DNA from 2 places in the Streptomyces sp. NPDC102279 genome. Region 2 is predicted to be linked to the other one. Evidence: riboswitches for the same ligand, from Rfam matches in the RefSeq annotation. Region 2 holds a riboswitch; the other holds the start of a gene.
What was found. Region 2 has a riboswitch for glycine ahead of gcvP (aminomethyl-transferring glycine dehydrogenase). Riboswitches for the same ligand answer to the same signal wherever they lie in the genome.

Region 1: it holds a riboswitch for glycine, as region 2 does, so the genes downstream of both, gcvT (glycine cleavage system aminomethyltransferase GcvT) here and gcvP (aminomethyl-transferring glycine dehydrogenase) in region 2, are expected to answer to the same signal.

Annotation. Positions count from the first base shown of each region.
Region 1 is NZ_JBIWLU010000013.1:39,742-49,304, forward strand. Features, by position in the region: gene gcvT (glycine cleavage system aminomethyltransferase GcvT) at 1-774, opposite strand, end outside; glycine riboswitch at 922-1,018, opposite strand; gene ACIRQH_RS30705 (AAA family ATPase) at 1,193-1,861, shown strand; gene ACIRQH_RS30710 (enhanced serine sensitivity protein SseB) at 1,927-2,703, shown strand; gene ACIRQH_RS30715 (enhanced serine sensitivity protein SseB C-terminal domain-containing protein) at 2,956-3,756, shown strand; gene ACIRQH_RS30720 (ABC transporter permease) at 4,233-5,231, shown strand; gene ACIRQH_RS30725 (ABC transporter substrate-binding protein) at 5,270-7,042, shown strand; gene ACIRQH_RS30730 (ABC transporter permease) at 7,115-8,122, shown strand; gene ACIRQH_RS30735 (ABC transporter ATP-binding protein) at 8,119-9,216, shown strand; gene ACIRQH_RS30740 (ABC transporter ATP-binding protein) at 9,213-9,563, shown strand, end outside.
Region 2 is NZ_JBIWLU010000006.1:602,200-611,762, reverse strand. Features, by position in the region: gene ACIRQH_RS18410 (DNA polymerase IV) at 1-1,321, shown strand, start outside; gene ACIRQH_RS18405 (PRC-barrel domain-containing protein) at 1,243-1,614, opposite strand; glycine riboswitch at 1,750-1,845, shown strand; gene gcvP (aminomethyl-transferring glycine dehydrogenase) at 2,023-4,908, shown strand; gene ACIRQH_RS18395 (DUF5999 family protein) at 5,043-5,249, opposite strand; gene ACIRQH_RS18390 (hypothetical protein) at 5,627-6,220, opposite strand; gene ACIRQH_RS18385 (glutamate-cysteine ligase family protein) at 6,765-8,282, shown strand; gene ACIRQH_RS18380 (substrate-binding and VWA domain-containing protein) at 8,373-9,563, opposite strand, start outside.

The sequences.
Region 1 (9,563 bases), on a different contig from region 2:
ACCGGCGTCGAAGGGGGTCAGCGAGGTAGTCAGCTCGTGCCCGTACAGCGGCATGCCCGCCTCCAGGCGCAGCGTGTCGCGGCAGGACAGACCGCACGGGATCAGCCCGACGGGGGTACCCGCGTCGGTCAGCGCCTGCCACACCTTCTCGGCGTCGGCGGGCGCGACGAACAGCTCGAAACCGTCCTCGCCCGTGTAGCCGGTACGGGCGATCAGCGCCGGGACGCCGGCGACGGTGCCCGGCAGTCCCGCGTAGTACTTCAGGCCGTCCAGGTCCGCGTCGGTCAGCGACTTGAGGATGCCGGGGGACTCGGGGCCCTGCACGGCGATCAGCGCGTACGCGTCACGGTCGTCGCGCACGACCGCGTCGAAACCGGCGGCGCGCCCGGTCAGCGCGTCCAGCACCACCTGGGCGTTGGAGGCGTTCGCCACGACCATGAACTCGTGCTCGGCCAGCCGGTAGACGATCAGGTCGTCCAGGATGCCGCCGTCCTCCTGGCAGATCATCGTGTAGCGGGCGCGGCCGACGCCCACGGTGGCGATGTTGCCGACCAGCGCGAAGGCGAGCAGCTCGGCCGCCTGCGGGCCGGTGACGGTGATCTCGCCCATGTGCGAGAGGTCGAAGAGGCCGGCCTTCGTGCGGACGGCGAGGTGCTCGTCGCGCTCCGACCCGTAGCGCAGCGGCATGTCCCAGCCGGCGAAGTCGGTCATCGTCGCGCCCAGCGAGCGGTGCAGGGCGTCGAGCGCGGTGAGACGGGGGGTGTTGCTGCTCATCGGTGGGGCTCCCAAGGCATGACGGCGAGGTCGTTCCTCCCCATCTGTCATCGGAACCTGAGAGGTTCATCACGACCCCGCGAAACGGTGGTCCTGACTTGCACCTTGGGTGGAGCCACTGGAGAGCGGCCCGCTTTTCAGATGTGCCTCGCCCGCGCGGTAACGGGGCCTGAGAGATTCAAGGGAGGGACTTGCTCCTTCGGCGCCCGGGTACACGTACCCAGGACTCTCCCGCGCGGATTCAAGCGGCCGGTATGCAGTTGGCGCGGCCATCATTGCACGCCCCGTCCGATCAGGGCAGTCCGCATCTGTAACCGTGCTGTGGCAGTCCGCTCACCGAAACGGGAAGCGCCGCGCATTACCTTCTCTTTACACTCGACGGGGATGGGGCTCCACAGCCAAGGGGAGGACGGCCACGGTGAACAGGACCACGGTGTACGCGACGACCTCGGGTCTCGCGCTGCCCGAGCAGCCCGGAGCGCCGGCCCGGGAGGCGTGCGGCCCGCTCCCGGCGGCCGTCGTCCGGGATCTCAGGGACCGCGCGGGGCACAGCCCGCACGGTTTGCGCTTCGGAACCCGCGACCTCGTCGTGGTCACCGGACTGCCCGGCAGCGGCAAGTCGACGCTGATGCGCCGGGCCGTCGAGGGCGAGCGCGTCGACTCGCAGGACACCCGTGACCGCTGGGACGGCCGGATGGCCCGCCTGCTGCCGTACGCGGTGTACCGCCCCCTCGTCCGCCTCGCGCACTACGCCGGCCTGCGCCGGGCACTGCGCGGCGCGGGCGGAGTCGTCGTGCACGACTGCGGCACCCAGGCCTGGGTGCGCCGCTGGCTCGCCCGTGAGGCCCGCCGCCGGGGCGGCGCCCTGCACCTGCTGCTGCTCGACGTCGCGGCGGACACCGCGCTGGACGGTCAGCGCGAGCGCGGCCGGGGCGTCTCGCGCTACGCGTTCGCGCGCCACCGCGGCGCGGTCGCCCGGCTGCTGCGTTCCGTGGAGCGGGGCGACCTCCCCGAGGGGTGCGGCTCAGCGGTCCTTCTCGACCGGGACGCGGCGGACGTGCTGCGCAGGATCGACTTCGGCCACTGACCGGCCGTCTCGTCCCATTAACCTTTCCAGCCGGAACAGTGGTTCGAAGCAGGCGGTAGAGACAGATGGACTTCCCGGCACAGGCACACCCCCATCCGCACGGCGGCTGGCCCGGCAACGAGCTGGAGGAGGTGCTGTCCGCGGCCCTCGGCATGGGCGGTGCGGCCTCGGCGGGCGCCCGCATCGTCGAGGTGCTCGGCCGCAGCTTCGTCTGGGTGCCGCTGCCCAGCGGCGGCGGCCCCGAGAGCGGCCCGCTCGATCTGCCCACGATGGAGCTCGAAGGCCAGGTGTACGTGCCCGTCTTCAGCTCGGAGGAACAGTTCCGGCAGGTCACCGGCGGCCACATGTCGTTCACCATCGCGCCCGCCGCGGAGTTCGCGCGCGGACTCCCGCCGCAGGTCGGTATCGCGGTCAACCCGGACGGCGTGGTCGGTGTGCCCCTGCCGCCGATCGCCGTCGCCGACCTGTGCCGGGCCGGGCGCACCCCGCTGGACGGACCGGCGAGCGGCGGCCGGGTGCGGCTGTTCGAGCCGGACTGGCAGGAGGATCCGGTGGACTTCCTCGCCGCGGCCTCGGCGGAGTTCGCCGGGACCGGCGTCGTGCTGAGCGCCCGCCGCTGCCTGGCCAGCATCGAGGGCGACGCCCCGGTCATGTTCATCGGTGTCGAACTCTCGCTGTGGGAGGGCGAGGCCCGCACCCTCCCCCTCGACGCCCTCGGCCGGGCCCTCGGCCGCGTCCCGATGAACATCCCGGTGAACCTGGTGCTGCTCGACGTCACGCAGGACCCGGTGGGTGACTGGATGCGCGCCCAGGTCCGGCCCTTCTACCAGGCAGGTCACTGAACGGCCGCCCGCCGCCCGGCCGTCGGGCGGCACCCGTTCCGCACGTGCCGGACGCTCCTCGGGACCGGTCGCGGGAGGCACGCGCCGTCCCACCGTGACGGAAGGAGCACGCGACGGCGTCCCCCGGCGGAGGACGTTCGCCGCATAAGCTGGTTTCATGGCCCGGTCGAGGTGTTGACGCACGTTCTCACCGATACCGCAGGCGTATTGGATGAGTTCGTCGTGATTTGTTCGCGAAGGGGCGGTTGAAGGGTGAGCGCGTCGGGCACGGCCGCGGCCGGGCAGGTCGAGCACATGCTGCGCCAGGTGACGCCCGGGCGTTACGACGCCTACGAGGCGCTCCTTCGCGCGCTCACGACCCCCTCGTCCGGCCAGGTGTGGATGCTCCTCTGGCACGGCCAGGCCGGCTCCCCGGACGCCCAGTACGGCAACATGCAGGTGGACGGCTTCGGTTACGCGCCGTGCGTCACCTCCGCCCAGGAACTGTCGGCCAGCGGCTGGAACCGCTCGTACGAGGTCGTCGACGGCCTGGACGTGGCCCGCACCCTCTACCCCGACCACTTCGGTCTGTGGCTGAATCCGCACGCCCCCGGCGGCGGCCTCGGCATCCCCTGGCTCGATCTGCGCCGGATCGCCACCGGTCTGGAACGCCAGCCGGCGGGCCCGCTCCGGCTCTCCGAACCCGGCATCGAGATCCCGCAGTTCTACGCCCTGATCACGCAGAACGCCCATCTCACCCCGGCCGTGCGCTCGCTGCGCCGCGCCTGGGTGCAGCCCGCGCTGGGGGCGCCGTATCTCGCCATCGGCCTGGACGTGTACGACACCTCGCCGCCCGCCGTCGACTCGGTGCGGGCCATGATGCAGCAGTCGATCGGCGCCGTCCCGGAGGGGCTGCCCGTCTCGACGGTCGCGATGTCGGACGCGTTCGACCCGGTCGCGATGTGGCTGCGCGCCAACGCCCGGCCGTTCTACGACCGCGAGGCCCACGCGGCCCCCGCGCAGGCCCCGGTGGCGGGCGGCTACGGCTATCCGCCGGCCCGCGGCGGCTACTGAGGCCGTCCCGTATTCCGGACCGCTCGTACGATCGTGCGAGCGGTGCTGGCATCATGACCTCGTGCGCGGCCTTCCAGTGCCGTACGCACGATGGTGCTGACCTGCGGGGGAGCAGGCGCATGGGGTGGTTGTCCCGATTGGGGACGGTCTGAGGGCAAAAGGATCAGCGTGGACCCTTCGCGCCCAACTGCCCCCCGTCCGGCTCGCGTTACCCACTGTTCGGATAACGGAATCCCCCTACAAGCATCACGGTTGCGCATACTTTCTCCATGAGACCTGGCACGTGATCGTGGCGGCACTGAAGACTCGCCCATCAGACACGGGGTCATCGATTCCGTGAGCGAGTGCAAGTCGAACGATCAGCCGGGTCATCGGGCCGCATCATCTGCGGCCGGCTTCCCGGCGAGCAAGTGAACCAAGCCGCAGACAGCGGCAGGCGTAGGCCGGTCACCACCGGCGAGAAGGGTCGGGTCACTGTGACCGCACCGATCGAGACCACCGGGGCGGCGACGGAAGTTCAGCCAGAGGCTGTGCTCGCCGGAGTCGACAAGGGGCAGATCGAGGGTCGTTCCCTGGGACAGATCGCCTGGACGCGCTTCAAGCGCGACAGAGTGGCGGTCGCCGGCGGTGTCATCGTCGTGCTGCTCATCCTGCTGGCCGTGCTCGCCCGGCCCGTCCAGGCCATGCTCGGGCTGGACCCGAACGCCTTCCACCAGGACCTGATCGACCCCAACACCTCGCTGCCCAAGGGCGGGTTCGGCGGAATGAGCTGGGACCACCCGCTCGGCGTCGACCCGAAGTTCGGGCGCGACATCGCCACCCGTGTCCTCGAGGGTTCCTGGGTCTCCCTGGTGGTCGCCTTCGGCGCCACCATCCTGTCGAACGTGATCGGCGCGATCCTCGGCGTCGTCGCGGGCTACTACGGCGGGCGCGTCGACGCGATCATCAGCCGCCTGATGGACACGTTCCTCGCCTTCCCCCTCCTGCTCTTCGCGATCGCCATCTCCGCCACCCTGCAGGGCGGCGCGTTCGGCCTCGAAGGGCTCCCGCTCCACCTGAGCGTGCTGATCTTCGTGATCGGCTTCTTCAACTGGCCCTACCTGGGCCGTATCGTCCGAGGCCAGACGCTCGCCCTGCGTGAGCGGGAGTTCGTGGACGCCTCGCGGGGCATGGGGGCCAGGGGCCCGTACATCCTGTTCCGGGAACTGCTGCCCAACCTGGTCGGCCCGATCATCGTCTACTCGACGCTGCTCATCCCGACCAACATCCTCTTCGAGGCGTCCCTGAGCTTCCTCGGGGTCGGCATCCAGCCCCCGCAGGCGTCGTGGGGCGGCATGCTCCGTGAAGCGGTCACCTACTACGAGGTCGACCCGCAGTTCATGATCGTGCCCGGCCTCGCCATCTTCGTGACCGTCCTGGCGTTCAACCTGCTGGGTGACGGTCTCCGCGACGCTCTCGACCCGCGCAGTCGCTGATGCCTGACGCGCACCGAGAGATCCAAGAGTTTCCGACAATGGAGGGGAACCCACCCATCATGCGAAGGTCAGCGCTGGCCGCAGTTGCGGCCATCGGCTCCGCGAGTCTGCTTATTGCAGGCTGCAGCAAGGCCGATGACAACAAGAACGACGACACCACCAAATCAGCTGGGGCCAACGCAGCGACCACGGACGTCGTCAACGCCTCCACGAAGAAGGGGGGCACGGTTACGTACGAGTACTCCGATGTCCCGGACTCCTTCGACCCGGGCAACACGTACTACGCGTACATGTACAACCTCAGCCGGCTGTACGCCCGTCCGCTGATGACGTTCCAGCCCGGCGCCGGCGAGAAGGGCAACACCCTTGTCCCCGACCTCGCGGCGAGCAAGGGTGTCCCGAGCGACGGCGGCAAGACCTGGACGTACAAGCTGCGTTCGGGCCTGAAGTACCAGGACGGCGCCGCGATCACGTCCAAGGACGTGAAGTACGCGGTCGAGCGTTCGAACTTCGCGCGTGACGTCCTCTCCCTCGGCCCGAACTACTTCCAGCAGTTCCTCGTGGGCGGCGACAAGTACAAGGGTCCCTACAAGGACAAGAGCGCCAAGGGCCTCTCGTCCATCGAGACCCCGGACGACACCACGGTCGTCTTCCACCTGAAGACCGCGTTCCAGGAGTTCGACTACCTGGTCGCCTCGCCGCAGACCGCTCCGGTCCCGCAGGCGAAGGACAACGGCGTCGACTACGTCAAGAACATCGTGTCCTCGGGCTCGTACAAGTTCCAGAGCTACTCGGACGGCAAGCAGGCCGTCCTCGTGCGCAACGAGGACTGGGACGCGAAGACCGACCCGCTGCGCAAGCAGTACCCGGCCAAGATCGTCGTCAACCTGAAGGTCAACGCCGAGACGATCGACAAGGACGTCCTCGCGGGCGACGCGATCGACCTCGGTGGCGGCGGTGTCCAGGCCGCGACCCAGGCGCAGCTGCTCAGCTCGGCCGACAAGAAGGCCGGCACGGACAACACCTACGGTGGCCGTCTCGTCTACATGGCGATCAACACCAAGGTGAAGCCGTTCGACAAGGTCGAGTGCCGCAAGGCCGTGCAGTTCGCGATCGACAAGGTCTCGGTGCAGACCGCCGAGGGCGGCCCGGTCCGCGGCGACGTGGCCTCCACCGTTCTCCCGCCCGACATCCCGGGCTACGCCAAGGCCGACGCCTACGCGTCCGCCGGCAACAAGGGTGACGCGGCCAAGGCCAAGGAGCAGCTCAAGGCCTGTGGCAAGACGGCCATCAACACGAACATCTCCGCGCGCAGCGACCGCCCGCAGGAGATCGACGCGGCCACCGCGATCATCAACTCGCTGAAGACGGTCGGCATCAACGCCAGCCTGAAGCAGTACCCGTCGGGCAAGTACTTCACCGACTACGCGGGTGTCCCGAAGTTCACCGAGAAGAACAACATCGGTCTGATCATGATGCAGTGGGGTGCCGACTGGCCCTCCGGCTACGGCTTCCTGCAGCAGATCCTGAACGGCAGCGCCATCGGCGCCTCGGGTAACACCAACCTGTCGCAGTACGACAACAAGGACGTCAACTCGCTTCTCGAGAAGGCCATCGGCACGCAGGACGACTCTGCGCGCAACAGCCTCTACACCGAGATCGACAAGAAGACCATGGACGACGCCGTCCTCGTTCCGCTGACCTACTTCAAGGTGCTCCTGGCCCGTCCGAAGTACGCCACGAACCTGGTCTCCACGGCTGCCTTCAGCGGTCAGTACGACTACCTCAACATCGGCACCACGAAGAAGTAGTAGCCCCGGAAGGCAGGTGAAGGCATTGGTGCCCGCGGGCTTTACGGCCCGCGGGCACCAGCGCCGATCCCCGTGATCTCGTACATCCTCCGTCGGACGGCAGCGGCAGCGATCCTGCTCCTGGTCGTCTCCGCGGTCACCTTCGCCATCTTCTTCCTGCTCCCCAGACTGGCCGGTCAGACCCCCGACCAGCTGGCTCAGCAGTACATCGGGAAGAGCCCGTCGAAGGCCGACATTTTCGCGGTCAAGCACAACCTCGGTCTGGACCAGCCCGTCTACGTCCAGTACTGGCACTTCATCAAGGGGATCGTCACAGGCGCTACCTACGACCTCGGCCCCACCACGGCACACTGCAGCGCGCCGTGCTTCGGGTACTCCTTCAAGACCCACCAGGCGGTCTGGCCGGAACTCACCTCCCGCCTTCCGATCACTCTCTCGCTGGCCGGCGGCGCCGCCGTCCTGTGGCTGGTCTCGGGTGTGACCATCGGCGTCATCTCCGCCCTCAAGCCCCGCTCGATCTTCGACCGCGCCTTCATGGGCGTCGCGCTCGCCGGTGTCTCGCTGCCCATGTTCTTCACGGGCAACCTGGCCCTGCTGCTCTTCGCCTACCAGTGGCCGATCTTCGGCACCACCTACGTGCCATTGACCGAGAACCCGGCGCAGTGGGCCAACACGCTCTTCCCGGCGTGGTGTTCACTCGCTCTGCTGTACTCCGCCATCTACGCCCGGCTCACCCGTTCGGGCATGATGGAGACGATGAACGAGGACTTCATCCGCACGGCCCGCGCCAAGGGTCTGCGCGAGGGCAAGGTCGTGGTCCGGCACGGACTGCGCGCCGCTCTCACCCCGATCATCACCGTCTTCGGCATGGACCTCGGTCTGCTGCTCGGCGGCGCCGTGATCACCGAGACCGTGTTCTCGCTGCACGGTGTCGGGCAGTACGCGGTGCAGGGCATCACCGACAACGACCTCCCGAAGATCCTCGGCGTGACCCTCCTCGCCGCCTTCTTCGTCGTCATCGCAAATCTCCTGGTGGACCTGCTGTACGCAGCCGCCGACCCGCGGGTGAGGCTCTCGTGACCGAACTGTCCAAGACCGGCGCCGCGGTCGGCGAGCCCGTCTCCTCCCCCTCGAACGCCCCGCGCTCCTTCCTCGAAGTGCGCGACCTCAAGGTGCACTTCCCGACCGACGACGGTCTGGTCAAGTCCGTCGACGGCCTGACCTTCTCGGTGGAGAAGGGCAAGACCCTCTCCATCGTGGGCGAGTCCGGCTCCGGGAAGTCCGTCACCTCGCTGGCGATCATGGGCCTGCACCGGCTCGGCGCACGCGGCAAGAACGTCCAGATGTCCGGCGAGATCTGGCTGGACGGCAAGGAACTGGTCAACGCCGACCCGGACGAGGTGCGCAAGCTCCGCGGCCGCGAGATGGCGATGATCTTCCAGGACCCGCTGTCCGCGATGCACCCGTACTACACGATCGGCAGCCAGATCGTGGAGGCGTACCGCGTCCACCACAAGGTCGACAAGAAGACCGCCCGCCGGCGGGCGATCGAGATGCTCGACCGTGTGGGCATCCCCGAGCCGGCCAAGCGCGCCGACAGCTACCCGCACGAGTTCTCCGGCGGTATGCGGCAGCGCGCGATGATCGCCATGGCGCTCGTCAACAACCCGGAGCTGCTCATAGCGGACGAGCCGACGACCGCCCTCGACGTCACCGTCCAGGCGCAGATCCTCGACCTCATCCGCGACCTGCAGAAGGAGTTCGGCTCCGCGGTCGTCCTCATCACCCACGACCTCGGCGTGGTCGCCGAGATCGCCGACGAGGTGCTGGTGATGTACGGCGGCCGCTGTGTGGAGCGCGGCACCGTCGACCGGATCTTCGAGCAGCCGCAGCACCCCTACACCTGGGGTCTGCTCGGCTCGATGCCCCGTATCGACCGTGAGACCTCCGACCGGCTCATCCCGGTCAAGGGTCAGCCGCCGAGCCTCATCAACGTCCCGTCGGGCTGCGCCTTCCACCCGCGCTGCCCGTACGCGGACCTGCCCAAGGGCGATGTCACCCGTACCGTGCGCCCCGAACTGCAGCTGATCGGCAGCGGCCACTACACCGCCTGCCACCTCTCGCAGGAGGACCGCACGCGGATCTGGACCGAAGAGATTGCGCCGAAGCTGTGAGTGAGACGAAGAAGACGGACGCCGCCGACGCGGTGATCCCGCAGCAGGCAGCGGCGTCCGACGACCGCGCGGCCTCCGCGAAGTCGCGGGACGACCGCGAGGTGCTGCTGCGGGTCCAGGGACTGAAGAAGCACTTCCCCATCCGCAAGGGTGTTCTTCAGCGCCAGGTCGCCGCGGTCAAGGCGGTCGACGGCATCGACTTCGAGGTCCGCAAGGGCGAGACGCTCGGCGTCGTCGGCGAGTCCGGCTGCGGCAAGTCGACCATGGGCCGGGTCATCACCCGCCTCCAGGACCCGACCGGCGGCAGCATCGAGTTCGAGGGCCAGGACATCACCCGGCTCAAGCCC
Region 2 (9,563 bases):
CTTCGGGCTCTACCGCGAGGTCAGCGAGCAGGTGATGGGTCTGTTGCGGGCCCTGTCACCGCTGGTGGAGCCGCTGAGTCTGGACGAGGCGTTCGTGGACCTGGAGGCGGGCGGAACGGCCTGGGACGAGCGCTCGGCGCGGCTGGCGGGGGCGAAGCTGCGGGCGGACATCAGAGCGGTCACGGGGCTCACGGGATCGGTGGGGCTCGCCGCCTCCAAGATGCTGGCGAAGATCGCCTCTGAGCAGGCGAAGCCGGACGGTCTGGTGGTGATCGATCCGGGCACCGAGCGTGAGCTGCTGGGGCCGATGTCCGTGCGGACGCTGCCGGGTGTCGGGCCCGCGACCGGGGACCATCTGCGGCGGGCCGGGATCACCACGGTCGAGGAGATCGCCGAGGCGGGCGAGGACGAGCTCGTACGGCTGCTGGGGAAGGCCCACGGGCACGCGCTGTTCGCGATGGCGCTCGCGCGCGACGACCGGCCTGTGGTGTCCGACCGGGAGGCCAAGTCGGTCTCGGTCGAGGACACGTACGACGTGGACATCCACGACCGGGTCCGCGTCGGCCTGGAGGTGCAGAGGCTCGCGGACCGTTGCGTGCGGCGGCTGCGCGGGGCCGGGCTGTCGGGGCGGACCATCGTGCTGAAGGTGCGCCGGTACGACTTCTCGACGCTGACCCGGTCCGAGACGCTGCGGGGGCCCACGGACGACCCCGGGGTCGTCCAGGAGGCCGCCGCGCGGCTCCTGGAGGGCGTGGACACGACCGGGGGCGTGCGGCTGCTCGGGGTCGGTGTCTCCGGGCTCGCCGACTACACGCAGGAGGACCTGTTCGCGCAGGCACAGGCGCAGGCGCACGCCGAGGCCGCGGCAGCGGCGGAGCCGTCGGCGGAGGAGCATGCCCAGGCTGAGCCGGACACGGGTCCCGCGGCCGGGAAGGAACCGCCCGCGGAGCGGAGGTGGTCCGCGGGGCACGACGTCCGGCATGCCGAGTTCGGTTACGGATGGGTGCAGGGAAGCGGTCTGGGCCGGGTCACGGTGCGGTTCGAGACGCCGTACTCGGAGCCGGGCCGGGTGCGGACCTTCCGGACGGACGATCCGCGACTGGAGCCGGCGGATCCGCTCCCCCTGGTGGAGCGGAGACCCGAGGAGCCCGGGCGGACACCGGCGGACGTGGAGCCGGGGGCGTCAGAGGGCGGGGCGCCCGAGTCCGGCCCGACGGCCCGGGTGGTCCCGGGCGCCGGGGATCAGGTGTCCTCGGATCCCGCGAGCCGGCCGAAGTCACGGTCCGGCGGAGGCGGAGGGGACGCCACGTCGAGTCCGTAGTGGTGGTAGAGCTGGAGCTCCTGCTCGGGGGAGAGGTGCCGGCCGACGCCGAAGTCGGGGGCGTCCTTGATCAGGGCCCGGTCGAAGGGAATGCGCAGGGTCCCCTCGACGACCTCACTGGGTTCCAGGGGCACGAACGCGTCCCTGCTGAACAGACCGGTGCGTATGGCCGCCCATTCCGGGACCCCGGTCGCGTCGTCGAGGTAGACCTCGTCGATGGTGCCGATCTTGGTGCCCTTGCGGTCGAACGCCTTGCGGCCGATCAGGTTGCGCGGATCGATGTCGGTCTGCACGGTCCCTCCACGTGTCGTGGTCGCAAACTCATCCGTAAGCAGTACATCCGTAAGCACTACAAAAGAGCACATTCGGGCGGGCGGCCACTCGAAGGCAGGTGTCTTGTCCCCGCTGGTACGCTGGCCAACGGCTGCTGATCCCGTGCGGGAGAGTCCTCCAGACTTCACCGGAGGCGCCGAAGGAGCAAATCCTCCCCGGAATCTCTCAGGCTCACGTACCGCACGGACGAGGTCACTCTGGAAAGCAGGGCGGGTGTCGATGGCCCCCGCCCTCACCGACGGTGAAAGCCGGGACGTCAGCGGACGGCCCGGTGAAGCTCTCAGGTTGAGATGACAGAGGGGGAGGCCGTCGGGGTACCCGTGCCGGGGTACCCCTCGAAGGTCGCGTCAGACCAGGAGGCCTCCGCCATGACCGCCCATCGCATTCCGCTCTCCGAGCTCGAACAGGGAATCCCCTTCGAGCAGCGCCACATCGGGCCCGACTCCGAAGCCCGGGCCAAGATGCTCGCGCAGGTCGGATACGGCTCGCTCGACGAGCTGACGGCCGCCGCGGTGCCGGACGTGATCAAGAACGCCGAGGCACTGAAGCTGCCGGCCGCGCGCACCGAGTCCGAGGTGCTCGCCGAGCTGCGTTCGCTCGCGGACCGCAACCAGGTGCTCGGCTCGATGATCGGCCTCGGTTACTACGGCACGTTCACGCCGCCCGTGATCCTGCGCAACGTCATGGAGAACCCTGCCTGGTACACGGCGTACACGCCGTACCAGCCGGAGATCTCGCAGGGCCGGCTCGAGGCCCTGCTGAACTTCCAGACCGTCGTCGCCGAGCTGACCGGTCTGCCGACCTCGGGCGCCTCGCTGCTCGACGAGGGCACCGCCGCCGCCGAGGCGATGGCGCTGTCCCGGCGCATGGGCAAGAACAAGAAGGGCCTCTTCCTGGTCGACGCGGACGCGCTGCCGCAGACGATCGCGGTCATCGAGACCCGCGCCGAGCCGGCCGGTGTCGAGGTCGTCGTCGCCGACCTCGGTGACGGTATCCCGGCCGACCTGGCCGGGCGCGAGATCAACGGCGTGCTGGTCCAGTACCCGGGCGCCTCCGGTGCCGTACGCGACATCAAGCCGCTGATCGAGCAGGCGCACGCGCTGGGTGCGGTCGTCACCGTCGCGGCCGATCTGCTCGCCCTCACGCTGCTCACCTCGCCCGGTGAGCTCGACGCGGACATCGCCGTCGGCACGACGCAGCGCTTCGGTGTCCCGATGGGCTTCGGCGGACCGCACGCCGGCTACATGGCGGTGCGCGAGAAGTTCGCCCGCAGCCTGCCCGGTCGTCTGGTCGGTGTGTCCGTGGACGCCGACGGGCACAAGGCGTACCGCCTCGCCCTGCAGACGCGTGAGCAGCACATCCGTCGCGAGAAGGCGACGAGCAACATCTGCACGGCCCAGGTGCTCCTCGCCGTGATGGCCGGCATGTACGCCGTCTACCACGGCCCCGACGGCCTGCGGACCATCGCGCGGCGCACCCACCGTTACGCCACGGTGCTGGCCGCCGGGCTCACCGCCGGCGGTGTCGAGGTCGTGCACGGCGCGTACTTCGACACGCTCACCGTGCGGGTCCCGGGCCGCGCCGCCGCCGTTGTGGAGCGTGCCCGCGACCTCGGCGTCAACTTCCACGGTGTGGACACCGACCACGTGTCGATCTCGTGCGACGAGACGACCACGCGCGCGCAGCTCGCGGCCGTGTGGAGCGCGTTCGGTGTCGACGGCGACGTCGAGGCGCTGGACGCGAGCGCGGAGGACACCCTGCCCGCCGCCCTGCTGCGCGGCGACGAGTACCTCGCGCACCCCGTGTTCCACCAGCACCGTTCCGAGACCGCGATGCTGCGTTACCTGCGCAGGCTCTCCGACCGCGACTACGCGCTCGACCGCGGGATGATCCCGCTGGGCTCCTGCACGATGAAGCTCAACGCGACCACGGAGATGGAGCCGGTCACCTGGCCCGAGTTCGGGCAGATGCACCCCTTCGCGCCCGCCGAGCAGGCCCAGGGCTACCTCACGCTCATCCACGAGCTGGAGGACCAGCTCGCCGAGGTCACCGGCTACGACAAGGTGTCGCTGCAGCCCAACGCCGGTTCGCAGGGCGAGCTGGCCGGTCTGCTGGCCGTCCGCGGCTACCACCGGGCCAACGGCGACGACCGGCGCACGATCTGCCTCATCCCCTCCTCCGCGCACGGCACCAACGCCGCGAGCGCCGTGATGGCGGGCATGAAGGTCGTCGTCGTGAAGACGGCCGACGACGGCGAGATCGACGTCGAGGACCTGCGTGCCAAGATCGAGCAGTACCGTGACGAGCTGTCGGTGCTGATGATCACGTACCCCTCGACGCACGGTGTGTTCGAGGAGCACGTCGCCGACATCTGCGCCCAGGTGCACGAGGCCGGCGGCCAGGTCTACGTCGACGGCGCCAACCTCAACGCCCTGGTGGGTCTCGCCAAGCCGGGCCACTTCGGCGGCGACGTCTCGCACCTCAACCTGCACAAGACGTTCTGCATCCCGCACGGCGGCGGCGGTCCCGGCGTGGGCCCGGTCGGCGTGCGCGCGCACCTGGCCCCGTACCTGCCGAACCACCCGCTGCAGCCCGCGGCCGGTCCCGAGACGGGCGTCGGTCCGATCTCCGCCGCGCCCTGGGGCTCCGCGGGCATCCTGCCCATCTCCTGGTCGTACGTCCGGCTGATGGGCGGCGAGGGCCTCAAGCGCGCCACGCAGGTGGCCGTGCTCTCCGCCAACTACATCGCCAAGCGCCTGGAGCCGCACTTCCCGGTGCTGTACACCGGCCCCGGCGGTCTGGTCGCGCACGAGTGCATCATCGACCTGCGTCCGCTGACCAAGGCGACCGGCGTCAGCGTGGACGACATCGCCAAGCGCCTGATCGACTACGGCTTCCACGCGCCGACGATGTCGTTCCCGGTGGCCGGCACCCTGATGATCGAGCCGACCGAGTCCGAGGACCTGGGCGAGATCGACCGGTTCTGCGACGCGATGATCGCGATCCGCGCGGAGATCGAGAAGGTCGGCTCCGGCGAGTGGGCCGTCGACGACAACCCGCTGCGGGGGGCGCCGCACACGGCCGCCGCGCTCGGTGGCGACTGGGAGCACGCGTACAGCCGCGAGGAGGCCGTGTTCCCGGCCGGTGTCTCGAAGGCCGACAAGTACTGGCCGCCGGTCCGTCGGATCGACCAGGCCTACGGCGACCGCAACCTCGTCTGCTCCTGCCCGCCGCTGGACGCCTACGAGGACTGATCGGCACGCAGGACGCGAGCGGCTACGGGGAGTGACCACCCGTGGACATGCGTCGGGGCCGGTTCGGAGAGTACGTCTCCGGGCCGGCCCCTCGTGTGTCTGGGCGGCCTGTCAGGGCCGCCCGGGTGTGCGGGTCAGGCCGCTGTCATCACCGCGGCGCCGCCCAGCGGGCGGTGCGGGGCGATGATCCGGCCGTCCGGCAGGAGCTCACCGGTGTCCTCGAAGAGGAGAACGCCGTTGCACAGCAGGCTCCACCCCTGTTCCGGGTGATGCGCCACGAGACGGGCGGACTCCCGGTCGGCGGACGCGGCTGACGGGCACGGTGGCTGGTGCTGGCACATGGATGGGATCTTTCGCTGGGTCGAGAGGTCAGTGATGGATGTGGTGTCTGTCCCGCGGCTCGATGTACTCATGGCCGCCCCCCGTTGATGTGTGGTCTGGAACCCAGTGTTGCCCCACGGGCGTCGATCCGCAGGGATTTGACGGCACCGCTTCTCACAGGTTGATGACGCATCACCCGTGCGGACGGTTCATCCCAACTGCACTACCTCTTCGGGTGGTTCGAGGTGACCGAATAGGGCTAGTCCGCTCGGGTCCGGAGCGCGTCGTCCCTCGTACGAGCGTTGCGGAGCCCCGATGAGCGGATCCGCGGTCCGGGGCCGTGACAGCGCTGTGCCCCGCGGCCGGCCGTCGGCCGCGGGGCACGGTGGTCGTCAGGTCAGGCGGGTGAGCCGAGCAGCGGGCCGGGAGTGACGGGGGTGACCCGGTGGGTGAGCACCGGGAGGAGTTCGGCGACGCGGTGCGGACGGTGGGCGGCGATGCCGGGCGGGGCGGGGGCCAGCGGGACGAGGAGGTCGGTGGCGGCCGGATGGCCGTCGGCGCCGTCGGCCGTGATGTCGCCGTGCAGCCAGAGGGTGAGCATGTACAGCTCGGGTACGGACAACAGGCGTGCCTGGTAGGGCTGGTGCATGGCCTCGGCCTGCCCCAGGGCGTGTTCCGTGGCGGCGATGTAGGGCCCCTCGAAGAAGCGCGAGAAGGCCCAGCCGTCCGGCGTGAGCATGGTGTCGGCGGCGGCCACCGCGCGGTCCCCGCTGCGGAGCAGGAAGCGCCAGCCGGCGAGCCGGGTGGCCGACGCGCCCGCGGGCGTGATGCGGTCCAGGACATGGACCGGCAGCGGGAGTTCGGGCGTGATCGGTCCCTGTGCCAGGCGCAGGGAGGGGGTGCGGGCTTCGCGGACGGCGGTGGGAGAACCGAGTGCCGTGAGGACGGTGCGCAGGGCGGGCGCGGGAGCCGGAGGTACGTGCAGCGGCATGGTGGGTCGCCTCTCGTTCGACAGGCACAGTGGCGCGAGGGAGGGGGCGGACGGCGCTGTCAGCTCTCGGGTCAGAGGGGCGTGGGTTCTGGATCCGCCGACAGGAATGCCGCCTGTCGTCATCACCGTGACGACAGGACCTAGGACCGCGAGCGCAAACTCTCTGCCTCGGTAGCGGAGTTTATACGACACGTGTTCATACAGTGTTTCGGCTAGTCGTACCGAATATGAAGAACAAGGCACTATTCGGTCGCGAAAACGCGCGCTTCATCCCGGTTCTGTGTGGCCGCACCGCGGTGACCTCGGAATATTTCACCGGAGCGGTCGGCCGATACTCGTCGGCGTTTTTCACGAGATCATGCCGACGGTAAACTTGCTTATTGCCGCATGCCTCGTGAATGTGCCCGGGGAAACGGATCCCAGCGTAGCGGCCGATGGGCGCGCGCGGGACGTTATGGATCGCGTTGCCGGGGCATCATCTTCCGTACCCGGGACGCCAAGGCCGCCGGATCGTCGGCCTGCCCAGTCGAGGAAGGACATCGCGATGGGGGAGAAGGTCGTTGCAGGGCCGTTCGACCTGAGCGACCGACAGCGCCACCGCGACAAGCTCCGGCAGTGTCTGACGGTGCTGGAGAGGCTGTTGGAGGAGAAGAGGTTCGATCGGCCGCAGAACCTGATGGGCCTGGAGATCGAATTGAATCTCGCGGGACCCGACGGCATGCCGCGCATGATGAATGCGGAAGTACTGGAGCGGATTGCGAGCAAGGATTTCCAGACAGAACTCGCCATGTTCAACCTGGAAGTCAACATAGCCCCACACCGCTTGGGCGGCCGGGTATTCGACCGGCTCGCCGAGGAGTTGCGCACCTCACTCGCGTACGCCCATCGAAAGGCGAGCGAGGTCGATGCGGGAATCGTCATGATCGGCATCCTGCCGACCCTCGGACAGGACGACCTGGTCTCCGCGAACCTGTCGGACGTCGACCGGTACGCCCTGCTCAACGACCAGATCGTCGCCGCGCGCGGTGAGGACTTCGTGCTCGACATCGACGGGGTGGAACGCCTGGTCTGCCGGTCGGGATCCATCGTGCCCGAAGCCGCCTGCACCTCCGTGCAGTTGCACCTGCAGGTCACCCCGGGCCGCTTCGCCGACGTGTGGAACGCCGCGCAGGCGGTCGCCGCGCCGCAGGTCGCCGTCGGCGCCAACTCGCCCTTCCTGTTCGGGCACGAACTGTGGCGGGAGTCGCGGCCCCCTCTCTTCCAGCAGTCCACCGACACCCGCCCGCCAGAACTGAAGGAGCAGGGGGTGAGGCCCCGCACGTGGTTCGGTGAACGCTGGGTCACCTCGGCCTACGACCTGTTCGAGGAGAACCTGCGGTTCTTCCCGCCGCTGCTGCCCATCTGCGACGAGGAGGACCCGCTGGAGGTCCTGAACGCCGGCGGTGTGCCCAAGCTCGCCGAACTCGTGCTGCACAACGGCACCGTGTACCGGTGGAACCGGCCCGTGTACGACATCGCCGACGGCGTTCCGCATCTGCGGGTCGAGAACCGGGTGCTGCCCGCCGGTCCGACCGTCACCGACGTCGTCGCGAACGCCGCCTTCTACTACGGGCTGGTACGCGCGCTGGCCGAGGAGTCCCGGCCCGTGTGGACGCGGCTGCCCTTCGAGGCCGCCGCCGCCAACTTCGACGCGGCCTGCAAGCACGGCATCGAGGCGCGGCTCGAGTGGCCACGCCGGGGACGCCACAGCGGCACCACCCAGGTGGACGCGGCGAACCTGATCCGCGACGAGCTGCTTCCGCTCGCCGCCGCCGGACTGGACGCCTGGGGCATCGAACCCGCCGACCGGGACCTGTACCTGGGCGTGATCGAGGACCGGTGCCGACTGCGCACGAACGGCGCGACCTGGCAGGCCGCCACCTTCCACCGGGCGCTGGAGAAGGGACTCGGACGGGACGCCGCGCTCGCCGCGACGACCAGGCGCTACGGCGAACTCATGCACCTTGGGGACCCGGTGCACACCTGGCCGGTGGGGCTGCCGGAGCCGGCTCCGCTGGTGTGAGGCGACGCGGGCGGCGGCCCGGCGCGGCCGGACGGGGGCACCGGCCCTCCGCCCGGACCGCGGGGCCGGGGCAACCGTGATGCCGGAGCGTCAGCCCGTGGTGCCGGAGCCCGCCGCGACGATCGCCTTGAGCATCACCGCGTGGATCTGCGCCGGGTCGTTGACCTGCTGACCGGATCCGCCGGTCGCCTTGGCGATCTGGTCGACCTCCTCCTTGTCGGCGTCCGGGCCCACCGCGATCGCGATCAGCGGCACCGGGTGCTCCGGGTCGGTCAGCTTCTGCAACTGGGCGATGAGACCGGAGCGGGAGATGCTGCCCGGATCCTGGTTGGCGCCGTCGGTCAGCACGACCAGCGCGTTGAACTTGCCCTTCGCGTAGGACGCGACAGCCGCCTTGTACGCGGCGAGCGTCGTGTCGTAGAGACCGGTGGCCCCGCCGGGAACCGGCTCCAGGGAGCTGAAGGCCGCCGACAGCTTCTCCCGCTGGGTTCCGGCGCCCTTCGCGTCGCCGAGCCGGGCGGTCGGCACGAGCACGCGGTAGTCCTTGTCGCCGTCGAGCTTCGTGGAGAACTTCCACAGCCCGATCTCGTCCTCGGGGGTGAAGGTGGCGAGGGCCTGGAGCAGGGACGACTTGCTGACGTCCATGCGGGACTGGCCTGTCCCGGCCACCGGTTCGCTCATGGACGCGGAGGCGTCGACGACCGTGGTGATCCGGGCGCTCTGCACGGTGATCGTCCACATTCCGAGGGCTTCCTTGACCGCGGTGGGCGACTCGGGTTCCGTGGCGGTCCGGGTGTAGGGCTGCGGCGAGCTGCCGCCGGCCGCGGTGACCAGGGACCTGGACGGGTTCTGCGCGTCCGTGCGGAAGCCGTACTTCCGCAGGATCTTCTGCGGGCCGGGTTCTCCCAGCAGGGTCATGAACCGCAGCGCGGCCCGGCTCTCGTCGGTGCTCAGCCCGGCCTCGTCGACCAGGGTGTAGGGGTAGTCGAGCAGGGGCGCTCCGTCCTTCGGGTAGAACAGGTCGAGGTCCTGTCCGGCTTCGTCCGAGGCGTTGTGCGCGAACGCCGCCTGCTCGGAGAGGATCAGCGCCTGGTTGCGCTTCGGGTTGCCCTGTTCGGTGCCGGAGTCGTCGCGGGGCAGGGTGTCGAGGACCTGGGTGTCGCTGTCCGAGGTGCGCTGAGAGAGGGCCTTGGCCATGGCGGCGGCCTGGGTGTCGCCGCCCTTGATCCTTGACGCGGCCGCGCTGATCCGGGTGAGGGCGAGCAGACCCGTCGAGCTGCG